One region of the Arthrobacter sp. P4_H3 genome, then DNA from elsewhere that is predicted to be linked to it. Evidence: riboswitches for the same ligand, from Rfam matches in the RefSeq annotation. Region 1 holds a riboswitch; each other region holds the start of a gene.
What was found. Region 1 has a riboswitch for thiamine pyrophosphate ahead of thiC (phosphomethylpyrimidine synthase ThiC). Riboswitches for the same ligand answer to the same signal wherever they lie in the genome.
Positions count from the first base shown of each region.

Region 1 (4,139 bases):
GCAACTCCAAACTCACGAAACTCCGCCACCGGCGTCCGGCGACGATTACATAGAGTTAAATTACTTGAAGCTTCAATTTATTCCTAGCGGAGCTGAGTGCCCCGAAGAACGATGTGTTTGAGATCCCGCAGCGTCGCCGGACTGATCCGCGGGTCCTGTGCGCACAGCACGACGTCGGCACTGGCGCCTTCCGCGATGCCGTCAGCCCCCAGCCATTCCCGCGCTGCCCATGACGCCGCGTCCAGCGCCGCTTCCGGCGGCAGGCCGGCAGCATGCAGCGCGTGGATCTCGTCCACGATCCGTCCGTGGCCGATGACACTGCCCGCATCGGTCCCGGCGTAGATCGGCACGCCCGCTTCGTAGGCTTCCAGGATCCGCTCGTTCCGCCCCTGCCACAGCGCCCGCATGTGCGCCGCGTAGCGCGGGAACTTCGCGTCGGCCCGGTCAGCGATTTCGGGAAAGGTCGCAATATTGATGAGCGTGGGAACAATCGGGACGCGCTGTTCCACGAACCGGGGCAGATGCCGCGGGAGAAGGCCTGTTCCGTGTTCGATGCAGTCGATGCCGGCGTCGAGCATGTCATCCAGCGTGTCCTCGGCGAAACAGTGCGCGGTCACCCTGGCGCCTTCATCGTGGGCGGCGCGGACAGCGTCCCGCACCACGGCGGCGGGGAACGACGGCGCTAGGTCGCCGGCGCCCCGGTCGATCCAGTCCCCCACCAGCTTGACCCAGCCGTCGCCCGCGAGTGCCTGCTTCCGCACTGCCTCGACCAGGCTGTCCGGTTCAACCTCGACGGCGAATCCCCGCAGGTAGCGGCTCTTCCTGGCAACATGCCGGCCGGCCCTGATGATCCTGGGCAGTTCGGGGCGGTGCTGGAGCCAGCGGGTGTCGTGCACGGCGCCGGCGTCGCGGACCAGCAGGGCGCCGGCGTTCCGGTCCGTCATGGCCTGCTCTTCGGCCAGGGACTCGGTAACGTCACCGGCGGGTCCGAGCCCGATGTGGCAGTGCGCATCCACCAGGCCCGGCAGGACCCAGCCGTCCAGCACAACATCAGCGGGAACGGCCGGCCGCTTGAACGTCAGCCTGCCGTCGACAGCCCAAAGGCCATGCCGTTCCTGGTCCGGGGCGGTGAGCACGGTCCCGCTGAATTCGATAATGCCAGCCATGGTTCAAGCCTAGTCCGGCGGGCTGCCGCCGCCGGACTTGAGCGCCATGTGACAAGGGCACCGCCCGGCCCTGTGGTAGCTTCGTTTACGACCACACGGGTGCCCTTGCAGGGGCTGAGATCGGGCTGACGCGGCCTGCGACCGTTGAACCTGTCCGGGTAATGCCGGCGAAGGAAGTGAGTATTCCGTGAATACACAAGAAACACAGCTGATCCCTGCCCAAAACGACGCCGATTCCGGCAAGCCGGGCACGATTGAAACGCAGTCCCTGAAGTCCCATTCGTTGGCGTTCATCGCCGACGAGGCCACCGGGATCAAGGTGCCGGTGACCGAAATTGCCTTGGAGGACTCTCCGGGCGGCGCCGCCAACCCCCCGTTCCGGGTGTACCGGACAGCGGGGCCCGGAAGCGATCCCGTGGTGGGCCTGGAACCGTTCAGGACCCGGTGGATCGAATCGCGGTCCGACACCGAGCCCTACAGCGGCCGGGAACGGAACCTGCTCGACGACGGCAAGTCGGCAGTGCGCCGCGGCGCCGCGTCCGCAGAGTGGAAGGGCGCGCAGCCGGTGCCCCGCCGCGCCGTCGAGGGCAAGACTGTCACACAGATGCATTACGCACGGCAGGGTGTGGTGACGCCCGAGATGCAGTTCGTTGCCCTCCGCGAGAACTGCGATGTGGAGCTGGTCCGCAGCGAAGTGGCTGCCGGACGCGCCATCATCCCCAACAACATCAACCACCCGGAATCCGAACCGATGATCATCGGCAAGGCCTTCCTTGTGAAGATCAATGCCAACATCGGCAACTCGGCGGTTACCAGCTCCATTGCCGAGGAAGTGGACAAACTGCAGTGGGCCACTCAGTGGGGCGCCGACACGGTGATGGACCTCTCCACCGGCGACGACATCCACACCACCCGGGAATGGCTCATCCGCAACTCCCCGGTCCCGATCGGCACGGTACCGATCTACCAGGCCCTGGAGAAGGTCAACGGCGAGGCCAACGCCCTCACCTGGGAGATCTTCCGGGACACCGTGATCGAGCAGTGCGAACAGGGCGTGGACTACATGACCATCCACGCCGGCGTGCTGCTCCGCTATGTTCCGCTCACGGTCAAGCGGGTCACCGGAATCGTGTCCCGGGGCGGCGCCATCATGGCGGGGTGGTGCCTGGCGCATCACCAGGAAAACTTCCTGTACACCCACTTCGACGAGCTGTGCGAAATTTTCGCCAAGTACGACGTCGCGTTCTCGCTGGGCGACGGACTGCGGCCGGGTGCGACGGCGGACGCGAACGACGCCGCCCAGTTCGCCGAACTGGACACCCTGGCCGAGCTGACGCAGCGCGCTTGGGAGTTCGACGTGCAGGTGATGGTGGAGGGCCCCGGCCACGTGCCGTTCCACCTGGTCCGCGAGAACGTGGAACGCCAGCAGGAACTGTGCAAGGGCGCCCCGTTCTATACCCTCGGGCCCCTGGTTACGGACATAGCCCCGGGCTACGACCACATCACCTCCGCCATCGGCGCCACGGAAATCGCCCGCTACGGCACGGCAATGCTCTGCTATGTCACACCCAAGGAGCACCTCGGGCTTCCGAACAAGGACGATGTCAAGACCGGCGTGATCACCTACAAGATCGCCGCCCATGCGGCCGACCTCGCCAAGGGCCACCCCGGCGCGCATGAACGTGACGACGCGCTGTCCAAGGCCCGGTTCGAATTCCGCTGGCGGGACCAGTTTGCCCTGTCGCTGGACCCGGTCACCGCGGAAGCGTTTCATGACGAGACGTTGCCTGCCGAGCCGGCGAAGACTGCTCATTTCTGTTCGATGTGCGGTCCCAAGTTCTGCTCGATGCGCATCAGCCAGGACATCAGGGACGAATACGGTTCAGCCGAGGCCCAGACGGCCCTCGCCGAGATGGCTGCCGGCATGCGCGAGAAGAGCAACGAATTCCTTGCCGCGGGCGGCAAGGTCTACCTGCCGGAGCTTAGCCTTCCCGACCCGAAGGGGCCGGGCGCGCGCAGCACTGCCGGTGAAGGAACCGCTAAGACGCCTGTGAGTGCTGACGCCGGCTGACCTCTGCGATGAACGACCGGATGACCCGGTCGCCCTCCACCGAGTCCTGAGGCCGGTGTCCGCCCGCGGCAACGCGGTGCAGGGCACCGGTTTCGCGCAGGTAGCCGGCGATTTCCTCATAAAGCGGTTCCCAGCCTCCGGTGAGCACCAGGGTGGGGACTCCCGGCACGATCTGAAGCGGAGCCTCCCACGGAGGTGCCTGCAGCCGGAGCCGGCGGGCGGCGCTCCGCGCCTCCGGCGTCGCCGGGTTGTCGCTGTGCACGGAGAACGCCCGCCGGACGAACTCCCGCTGGAAGTCATCGTCTGCGAGCTGGTGCCGCACATCAAACAGCGGCTGCATGAGGGCACGGTGTGCGGCGGTGGCCGGCAGTTCGGCAGTCAGGGACAGGCAGGCGGGCTCCACGAGGGTGAGTGAATGCACCAGGGCCGGTTGTTCGACGGCCGCCATCATGGCCGCAATGGCACCTTGGGAATGCGCCACAACATGCCCGCCGGCAGCGCCCCGGCCCTCGTCAGCCAAAGCACCCAGGACAATGTCGGCGTCGGCTTGGAAGTCCGATTCGAGGGGTTCCGCGGCAGTGTCAAAGCCATGGCGGCGAAGGAACAGAGCGTCGTAGGCCAAGGCCATGCCGTGCTGCTTGGGCCACGCGGCGGACCCGAAGGCCCCCGAGCCGTGGACGAACACTACGCGCTGCTTAAACATGGACCAACCCTATGGCAATCGCCGGACATTCCGGCCAGCAGACACCGGAGTTGCCCGTACGGGTGACTTCGCCGCCAGGAACTACTTGCTCCCGCCGAGGAACTTGTCGAAGCCCTTGGGCAGGTTGAGCTGTGACGGATCAAAGTCCGCTCCCTGCTGGCCGAACGCGGCGCCGCTGGGAAGTGCCTTCCCGGCATTC
Region 1 is NZ_JBFUKK010000002.1:377,607-381,745, reverse strand. It holds gene AC1DRE_RS05050 (amidohydrolase family protein) at 84-1,166, opposite strand; TPP riboswitch at 1,252-1,359, shown strand; gene thiC (phosphomethylpyrimidine synthase ThiC) at 1,354-3,237, shown strand; gene AC1DRE_RS05040 (alpha/beta fold hydrolase) at 3,206-3,940, opposite strand; gene ffh (signal recognition particle protein) at 4,022-4,139, opposite strand, start outside.

Region 2 (4,139 bases), on a different contig from region 1:
GCCCCCGTTTTGTCCAGGCACCGGCCCACGGCGTCGCGGACCTCCAGCACACCGGCGGGGTCGAGGTTGGCCGTGGGTTCGTCCAGGAGCAACAGTCCCGGGCGCATGGCGAGGATGCCGGCCAGCGCCAGACGCTGCTTCTGGCCGCCGGACAGGGCCGACGTCGGATGGTCCAGCGGCAGGTGGGCCAGCCCGACGTCGTCGAGCGCCTCCCCCACACGCTTCCAGATGTCCCCGCGCGGTACGGACAGGTTTTCGGCGCCGAAGGCGACGTCGTCCCCCAAACGGGAGAGGACCACCTGCGTCTCCGGGTCCTGCTGCATCAGCCCCGCCCGCCCGCGCTGGGCGCGCGGCGGGGCGCCGTCGATCAGCAGGGCGCCCGTCTCGTCGGAGTCCTCGGCGTCCGGGGTGCCCCCGTGGTGGGCGCCGGCGTCGCTGTCACCGAGCACTCCGGCAAGGGCATGCAGCAACGTGGACTTGCCCGCGCCGGAGGGGCCGAGGAGCAGTACGCGTTCGCCCGGCTGAATGTCCAGGTCGAGGCCATGGACTGCCGGCTGGGACCGGCCGGCGTGCCGCCAGCCCCAGCCCCGCGCCGTGACCGCTGCGGGGCGGACGCTGTCGGTAAACGTCATGAGCAGTGTGCCGTCATCAGGAGAAGACGGGCTCCGTGGCTGCCTTGCGGGAGGCGAAGGAGCTCAGCACACCTGTCCTGGCCAGGCCGCGCGTGGCGATCCAGGACAGCCCCCCGGCGATGATGGCGCCCGAGATGGCGGTGAAGATGATGTAGGCCAGCTTGTCACCGGCAGCGTACGCGATGTTCCAGCCCCACGGCGCGAACGCATCGTTCAGTCCGCAGAAGAAGCCTGCAGCGGCGCCGGCCAGCAGCGAAACGGGCAGATTGAACTTCTTGTAGACGAACACGGCGAAAATGATTTCCGCGCCAAGGCCCTGGACGAAGCCGGAGAACAGCACGGACGCACCGTACTGCGAGCCCATGATCAGTTCCCCGGTGGCAGCCACGGTTTCGCAGAAGATGGCAGCGCCCGGCTTGCGGATGATCAGCATGCCTAGGACGGCGGGAATCATCCAGCCGCCGGCGATGAGGCCGGTCAGCGGCGGGTAAACGGCGTTGATGGGCGGTGAAACAGCGGCGGCACCCTGGGACCATGCCCAGAAAATAACGCCGCCGGCCACGGCGATCAACGCGGCAACAACAATGTCCACCACGCGCCAGCTCTTCTTGCCGTGGTGCAACGTCTGCTTTGCAGAAATATCAGTCATGTCTTCCTCCTGAGGTACAGGAGGGGAGAGTGCTTCCCGGCCGGACCGCGGCTTCCGCCGCCTGCTGCCGGACACTCTGAGAACTCGACTCCCTTGCGCCGGTACTAACCGGATCAGGTTCGAGGGTCTGCGGCTGTCCGCACTCTCAGCGCCCGCCTCCGGTTCCCCTGGACTGCTCCAGTGATGCCCGACGGCGACGCTCCCCTGTCGTATCAAATCGCCCTTGTGGGCGTTGATCAGTTTACACCCGGGAGCCCGCGAAATCCCGGGGGAAGTTGTCACAATCGGGTGGCCCGCCGCCTTGTTCCGGGGGAAGGCTGACCATGCTCCGCGCACCGAGGGGGCTAGGCTAGGGGAAGCCCTGTTTCCGCCGTCTTAGGAGTACCTGGAATGAGTCTTTTCATCAAGCTGCTTGGAACCGGAGTGAGCCTGCTGGCCGGATTCGCCGGCACCAAGGCCGTTGACGTCATCTGGGAAAAGGTCACCGGCAGGAAGCCGCCCAAAGGCGACAAGGATGACGTTCCCACCACCCTGCGCAGCGCCCTGACCTTTGCCCTGATTTCGGCAGCCGTCAGCGCGATCATCCAGGTTTTGGCCAACCGCGGCACCCAGCGTGCCATCACCCGCTTCGCCAAGAGCCAGGACATCGTCTAGCCCACACCCTTATTGGAATTTTTGTCCAGATAATGGCCGATGAGCGGGCTCGAAGTCGCGTTATCTGGACAAAAACTCCATGGGAAGTTAGGCCCGGCCGCTTGCTTCGTCGTCGTCCGCGTCACGTTTGTCGGCGGCTTTCTGCACCACGGCTTCCAGCTCGTCCGTGGTGAGGAGTTCCCTGTGCAGGTGCTTGGTGCGGTAGCCGGCCCTGCCCACCATGTGCGCGGACACCGGCACGGTGAGCACCTGGAAGATCCACGCCACGAACAACACGGGCCACACCCACCAGGTCCGCAGCTGCAGGCCCACCGCTGCCAGAAGCAGGAAGAGGCCCAGCACCTGGGGCTTGGTGGCGGCGTGCATCCTGCTCATCAGGTCGGGGAAGCGCAGCAGGCCAACGGCCGCGCCGAGGGACATCACGGCGCCCACCACCATAAAGACGGCTGAGACCGTGTCGATGACTGTGTCCACACCGGAAACCTCAGGATTCATTGGGCTGCTCCCGCCGGTCCGCCACGAAGCGGGCCACGGTCACGGACCCGATGAACCCGATGATGGACAGCGCCACGAGCAGCATCAGGTTGTTCAGGTGCCGGTTGACGGCCATGTCTATGCAGAGCGTGGCCCCGATGATGGCCAGCAGCACGTCGGAGGCGAGGACCCGGTCCAGCAGGGACGGGCCGATGGCGATGCGGACAATTGCCCCGGCCGCCGCGAGGGACAGGATCCCAGCCGTCACGGTCAGCACGATCTCCATCATGAGCCCACCTCCTGTTTCAGTTCGGCAAGTTCCTCTTGGGTGCCCATGATCCGGATCAGCCCGGCCTCGGTGTCGCGGACTTCCTTACGCAGGCTCATCACGTCGTCCCCGTTGCGGACGTTCAGTCCATGGATGTACAGGGTGGACGTGGAGCGGTCCACCTCCACCACCAGGGAGCCGGGAATCAGTGAGATGACGTGGCCGGTGGCGGTCACCATCAGGTCCGAATGGCTGCGGAGCTGGACGGCCACGACGGCGTTGCTCACCTTAGGACCGCGGGCCACGGCTAGGTAGAGCACCTGGAAGCTGGCGGCCACCACCTTGCCCAGGAACACGACCGCGAACGGGACGGCACGCACCACGCTGAAGCGGCCGCCCAGTTCCACCGGGGGCAGGTAAAACAGCCTGGCCACCACCACGGCGATGAGCGCCCCGAACAGGAGGTTGCCGGGGCTGAAGTCCTGCCAGAGCGCCGCCCAGACAAACACCAGCCAGACCAGGAGCGGCAGCTCCTGCCGGATCGAGATCCGCCGTCGGCTCATTTCTGCGCCTCCTGCGGCGCAGGTTCAAACCGGGCAGGTTCAAACCGGGCAGGTTCAAACCGGGCAGGTTCAGGCTGCATAGGTTCAGGCTGCATAGGTTCCGGCTCGGCAATCGGGGGCACCGGCGCGTTCCCGCCCAGCACCGCCTGGATATAGCCGGACCGGTCCAGCATCTCGACGGCGGACTGGTCCGCCACCCGGAACAGCGGCCCGGCGAAGACGGTAAGCGCCACGCCGAAGATCACCAACCCCAGGGTTGATCCCACCATGGTCCGCGGCAGGAGCGTGACGTTGCGCTTGCCCGCGCGGTCGCCCGAATCGGAGTCCTCAGGGGAGGCCAGCAGCACCGGATCCGGGTTCTCGGCGTCCTCGGGCTTGCGCCAGAATGCACGGTTCCATACGCGGGCTACGGCAAGCAACGTCAGGAGGCTGGTCAGGACGCCGCCGATCACCAGGGCATAAGCCAGCGGTGTGCCGAGCTCCACGCCCGCCTGCATCAGCCCAAGCTTTCCCAGGAAGCCCGAGAACGGGGGGATCCCGGCCAGGTTCATGGCGGGAACGAAGAACAGCAGGGCAAGCACCGGGGACAGCTTGGCCAGCCCGGCAACGCGGTCGATCGATGAGCTTCCGCCGCGTCGTTCGATCAGGCCCGTCACCAGGAACAGGCTGGTCTGGATGGTGATGTGGTGGGCCACGTAGAACACCGCCGCGCCCAGTCCCGCCACGGAGGACATGGCCAGCCCGAACACCATGTAGCCGATGTGGCTTACCAGGGTGAAGGAGAGCAGACGCTTGATGTCACTCTGCGCCAACGCACCCAGGATTCCCACCACCATGGTCAGCAGCGCTGCCACCATCAGGGGAGTGTTCAGCGAGTCCCCCGGAAAGAGGAGAGTCTC
Region 2 is NZ_JBFUKK010000005.1:456,479-460,617, forward strand. It holds gene AC1DRE_RS10270 (ABC transporter ATP-binding protein) at 1-632, opposite strand, end outside; gene AC1DRE_RS10275 (ECF transporter S component) at 649-1,281, opposite strand; TPP riboswitch at 1,354-1,497, opposite strand; gene AC1DRE_RS10280 (DUF4235 domain-containing protein) at 1,672-1,935, shown strand; gene mnhG (monovalent cation/H(+) antiporter subunit G) at 2,023-2,430, opposite strand; gene AC1DRE_RS10290 (MrpF/PhaF family protein) at 2,420-2,698, opposite strand; gene AC1DRE_RS10295 (Na+/H+ antiporter subunit E) at 2,695-3,240, opposite strand; gene AC1DRE_RS10300 (Na+/H+ antiporter subunit D) at 3,237-4,139, opposite strand, start outside.
Region 2: it holds a riboswitch for thiamine pyrophosphate, as region 1 does, so the genes downstream of both, AC1DRE_RS10275 (ECF transporter S component) here and thiC (phosphomethylpyrimidine synthase ThiC) in region 1, are expected to answer to the same signal.

Region 3 (4,139 bases), 350 kb from region 1:
TACTCGCCGTAGCTGGCCTGGCCGTCCCAGGGCTTTCCCAGGGCGTGCGTCTGCCGCTTGAAATGCAGGAGGGAGCGTTCGTCCGGCGCCGGCATGGTGCGCAGGATGCCCACCTTGCCCTCGAGCATCAGGTCCGCGGCCGCCATGCCCGTCATCAGGGAGATCTGCGCGTTCCAGTCCTCCACCGGGAGGGAAGGCGCGGCGACGATGCGGTAGCCGCCGTCGGGCAGTTGCTCGATTTCCTGGTCCGGCATGTTCAGGCTGGCGCCCCCGCGCAGCCTCTCCAGTTCCACGCGTTTGAGCCCCACCTCCTTGAGGAGCTGCAGGACCGGGCCGGCCGCGCCCGAATCGAGGTCCTCCTGGACGCTCCTGTAGCTGAGTTTCGCCCGGCTCTGGATCCTGGCCCGGCGCACCAGCACGGACTGCACATGCGCCGCCTGATCCAGCTCGAACTCCCAGACGAACGCGGCGCACAGTTGGCCCGCCAGCAGGCTGCCGGCACTCTCGCTGATGATTTCCGGATGGAGCGGGATCCGCCCGTCGGGGGCGTAGAAGGTCTGCCCGCGGCGGCGGGTTTCGGCGTCGAGTGCCCCGCCTGGCTGCACGAAGGATGGCACATCGGCGATGGCATAGAGGACCTTGTAGCCACCGCCGGACCGTTCAATGAACAGGGCCTGGTCCAGGTCTGTCGAGGAAGGGGGATCGATGGTCAGGAATTCCACGTCCGTGAGGTCGAAGTCAGGCATCTTGTGCTCCGCAATGGCCGCCAGCGCATCCTGAAGGGCATCATCAGGGAAGGGGCCGGGAAGCTCTAATTCCGTCCGGAGCGCGTGCAGCGCCTCGGCCAGACGGTTGGTCTGCTCGTGGACACTTGGAGACAGGCGATGATGTGACACGAAAGTCAGATTAGCTCGAATTGCGCCATTAGTCTTGGCTGATGAGCTCATCCCCGGCTGACACCGCTCGTTACAACCGCTTCGTCGCAGACCTGTTCGGAATGATGGCCTACGGGGAGCTGTCGGCCTTCGAGAGGTTCTCCGCGGACGCGCGGTATTCGCCCACCCTCCACGACCGCGCCGTACTTGGCAGGATTGCCGTGGTTGAGTTCCGGCACTACGAGCTGGTGAGCTCCCGGCTGGCCAGTATGAACATCGATGCCGAGGACGCCATGCTGCCGTTCCAGGCTGCCGTGGACTACTTCCACTCGCGGACACGCCCGGCGGACTGGTTCGAATCCCTGATGAAGGCCTACGTCATCGACACGGTCTCAGCCGACTTTTACCGGGCCATCTCGCAGTATGTGGATTCCGCCACGCGCGAACTCATAGAACAGATCCAGGACTCCGAAGAGACCACCGAGGTCCTTCGCGAACGGCTCAAAAGCGCCCTGGCCGATGACCCCAGGCTCGCGTCGAGACTTGCGCTCTGGGGCAGGCGGCTGCTGGGCGAAGCATTGACCCAGGCACAGCGCGTCAGCTACGAGCACGCCTTCCTGGCAAGCCTGATCGGCGGCGAGGACAACGCCACAGCGAAAGAGCTGGTCAGCGGGCTGATCTCCGGCCTGGCGCGGAACCATTCACGGCGTATGACGCAGCTCGGCCTGACCGGCTAGACGTCCTGCTGGCCGGCGTCGAGCGCCTCCAACAGCGACTTGGCCGCTGCGGCCGGGTCGTCTGCCTCGGTAATGGCGCGGACCACCACGATGCGCTGCGCTCCGGCAGCCACGACTTGTTCAACGCTGCCCAGGTCGATGCCGCCGATGGCGAACCACGGCAGCGGCGAACCGCCAGCGGTCGCTCCATCCGCGCGGTCAGCTGTTTTGCCTGTTGTTTTGCCGATGGCACTGGCCGCGTAGCGGACCAGGTCGAGGCCGACGGCGGCCCGGCCCGGCTTGGTGGGAGTGGCCCACACCGGCCCCACGCAGAAGTAGTCCAGTCCGCCGGGACCGGCAGAGTCGGCGATGGCGGCGTCGATCTGCTCCGGGCTGTGGGTTGACAGGCCGATCACGGCGTCATCGCCGAGGAATTTCCGGGCCGAAGCCAGGGGAAGGTCCTTCTGCCCGATGTGGAGAACCGGGGCGCCGGCGAGCGAGGCGATGTCGGCGCGGTCGTTGACCGACCACAGCCGGCCGTGGCGGCGTGCCGCAGCCTCCAGCACTTCAAGCAGCTCGAGCTCTTCGGCGGCCTCCAGGTTCTTGTCCCGGAGCTGGATGATGTCAACGCCGCCGGCATAGGCGGCATCGACGAAGTCCCCGAAATCGCCCCGGTCGGTGCGGGCATCGGTGCAGAGGTACAGGCGGGCGCTGGTGAGGACGGCGTGCTCGGTCATGTCACCAGCCTAGTTCCTCTAAACTGGGGTGGTACCGCGGGAGCCCGCCGCAGCTGTCACAAAGCTGCAGGGCTGAGAGGGCGTCAGAGCCGACCGCTTGACCTGATCCGGTTAGTACCGGCGTAGGGAAGGATGACAATGAACCCGCAACCCGCAGCAGGCCTTCCCGCCGCACGCGCCCGGGAAATCAACGCCGACGTCGCCGTCATCGGCGGAGGGGTCATCGGCCACGGCATCGCCTGGGAAGCCCGGCAGTCCGGCAGGTCCGTGGTGCTCATCGACGACGCACCGGGTACTGGCGCCAGTTGGGCCGCCGCCGGCATGCTGGCGCCCGTGAGCGAACTCCATTACCAGGAGGAACAGCTCCTGGAACTCATGCTCCACTCCTCGGGGCTGTGGCCCGCCTTCGCCGCAGGCCTCGAGGCGCAGGATACCGGCGCCGGAGCCGCCGGCACCGGCTACCTCACGACGTCGACCCTCGCCGTCGGGGCCGACGCCGCCGACCGCCGGGCGCTTGCCGACCTGCGGGGAGTCCAGCAGGCAAGCGGCCTCACAGTGGAACCGCTGACCGTCAGGGAAGCACGGGCCCGCGAGCCGCTGCTGAGCCCCGGGATCTCCTGCGCCTTCGACATTCCGGCCGACCACCAGGTGGATCCCCGCCGGCTCCTCGCCCTGATCGCAGAGTCCCTGGCAGGTACCGCCGTGCATGAGCGGGCCGCCGGCCTGCTCTGGGAGGACGGGCGGGTCAGCGGGGTCGGCCTGGCCGGGGGAGGCACCGTGAACGCCGGGGAGACCATCGTTGCCAACGGGCTGGGGTCTGCGGCACTGGGCGGGCTGCCACCAGGCCTGAGGCTGCCGCTCCGCCCGGTGTACGGTGACATCCTGCGCCTGCGTGTTCCCGCTTACCTGCAGCCGCTGGTGACATCAACTGTCCGCGGCATGGTCCACGGAATCCCCGTCTACATCGTTCCCCGGCAGGACGGAACGGTGGTGATCGGGGCGACGCAGCGCGAAGACGCCCTCGCCGCTGCGGACGTTGAAGGCACCGGCACTGAACCGGCGGCACCTGCCGAAACCGCCGTTTCAGCCGGCGGCGTCTACCAGCTGCTCCGCGACGCGCAGGTGCTGGTGCCGGCCGTCGCTGAACTGGAGCTCCTGGAAGCCACCGCCAGGGCCCGTCCGGGAACGCCGGACAACGCGCCGCTGCTGGGGCGGGTCGCGGACGCCCGCACCGGCCGGGACATTGAAGGGCTGATCATTGCCACCGGATTCTTCCGTCACGGCGTCCTGCTGACGCCTGCGGCCGCTGCCATCTGCAGGCAGCTGATGGACGGCAACGCCGACCCGCGCTGGGCGCCGTTCCGGCCTGACCGGTTCTCCCGTTTTCCGGCACCGTCCGCAACCACAGTCACAATTGACCCGAACAAGGAAACAGCATGAACATCAAACTGAACGGCACGGTCCACGCGGTCGACGACGGCGCGTCCGTCACCACCCTCATCAGCCAGGTCACCGGCAGGAACCTCGCCCCCAACGGGCAGGCTGCCGACGGCCAAAAACTGGGAGTGGCGGTTGCGAGAAACTCCGAGGTAGTGCCGCGCAGCCAGTGGTACGTCACGGCGCTCGCCGAGGGCGACGACGTCGAACTCGTTACAGCGGTACAGGGAGGTTGAGCATCATGGCAGGAAGTACTGTTGCCGGCACGGCACAGGCACAGCAGGCGGCGGACCCCTTCATTGTGGACGGTGTTCCGCTGGGGTCCCGGCTGATCATGGGCACCGGCGGTGCGCCCAGCCTGGACGGGCTGGGCG
Region 3 is NZ_JBFUKK010000002.1:25,511-29,649, forward strand. It holds gene AC1DRE_RS03500 (RNB domain-containing ribonuclease) at 1-896, opposite strand, end outside; gene AC1DRE_RS03505 (ferritin-like domain-containing protein) at 938-1,612, shown strand; gene thiE (thiamine phosphate synthase) at 1,609-2,328, opposite strand; TPP riboswitch at 2,355-2,474, shown strand; gene thiO (glycine oxidase ThiO) at 2,461-3,768, shown strand; gene thiS (sulfur carrier protein ThiS) at 3,765-4,001, shown strand; gene AC1DRE_RS03525 (thiazole synthase) at 4,007-4,139, shown strand, end outside.
Region 3: it holds a riboswitch for thiamine pyrophosphate, as region 1 does, so the genes downstream of both, thiO (glycine oxidase ThiO) here and thiC (phosphomethylpyrimidine synthase ThiC) in region 1, are expected to answer to the same signal.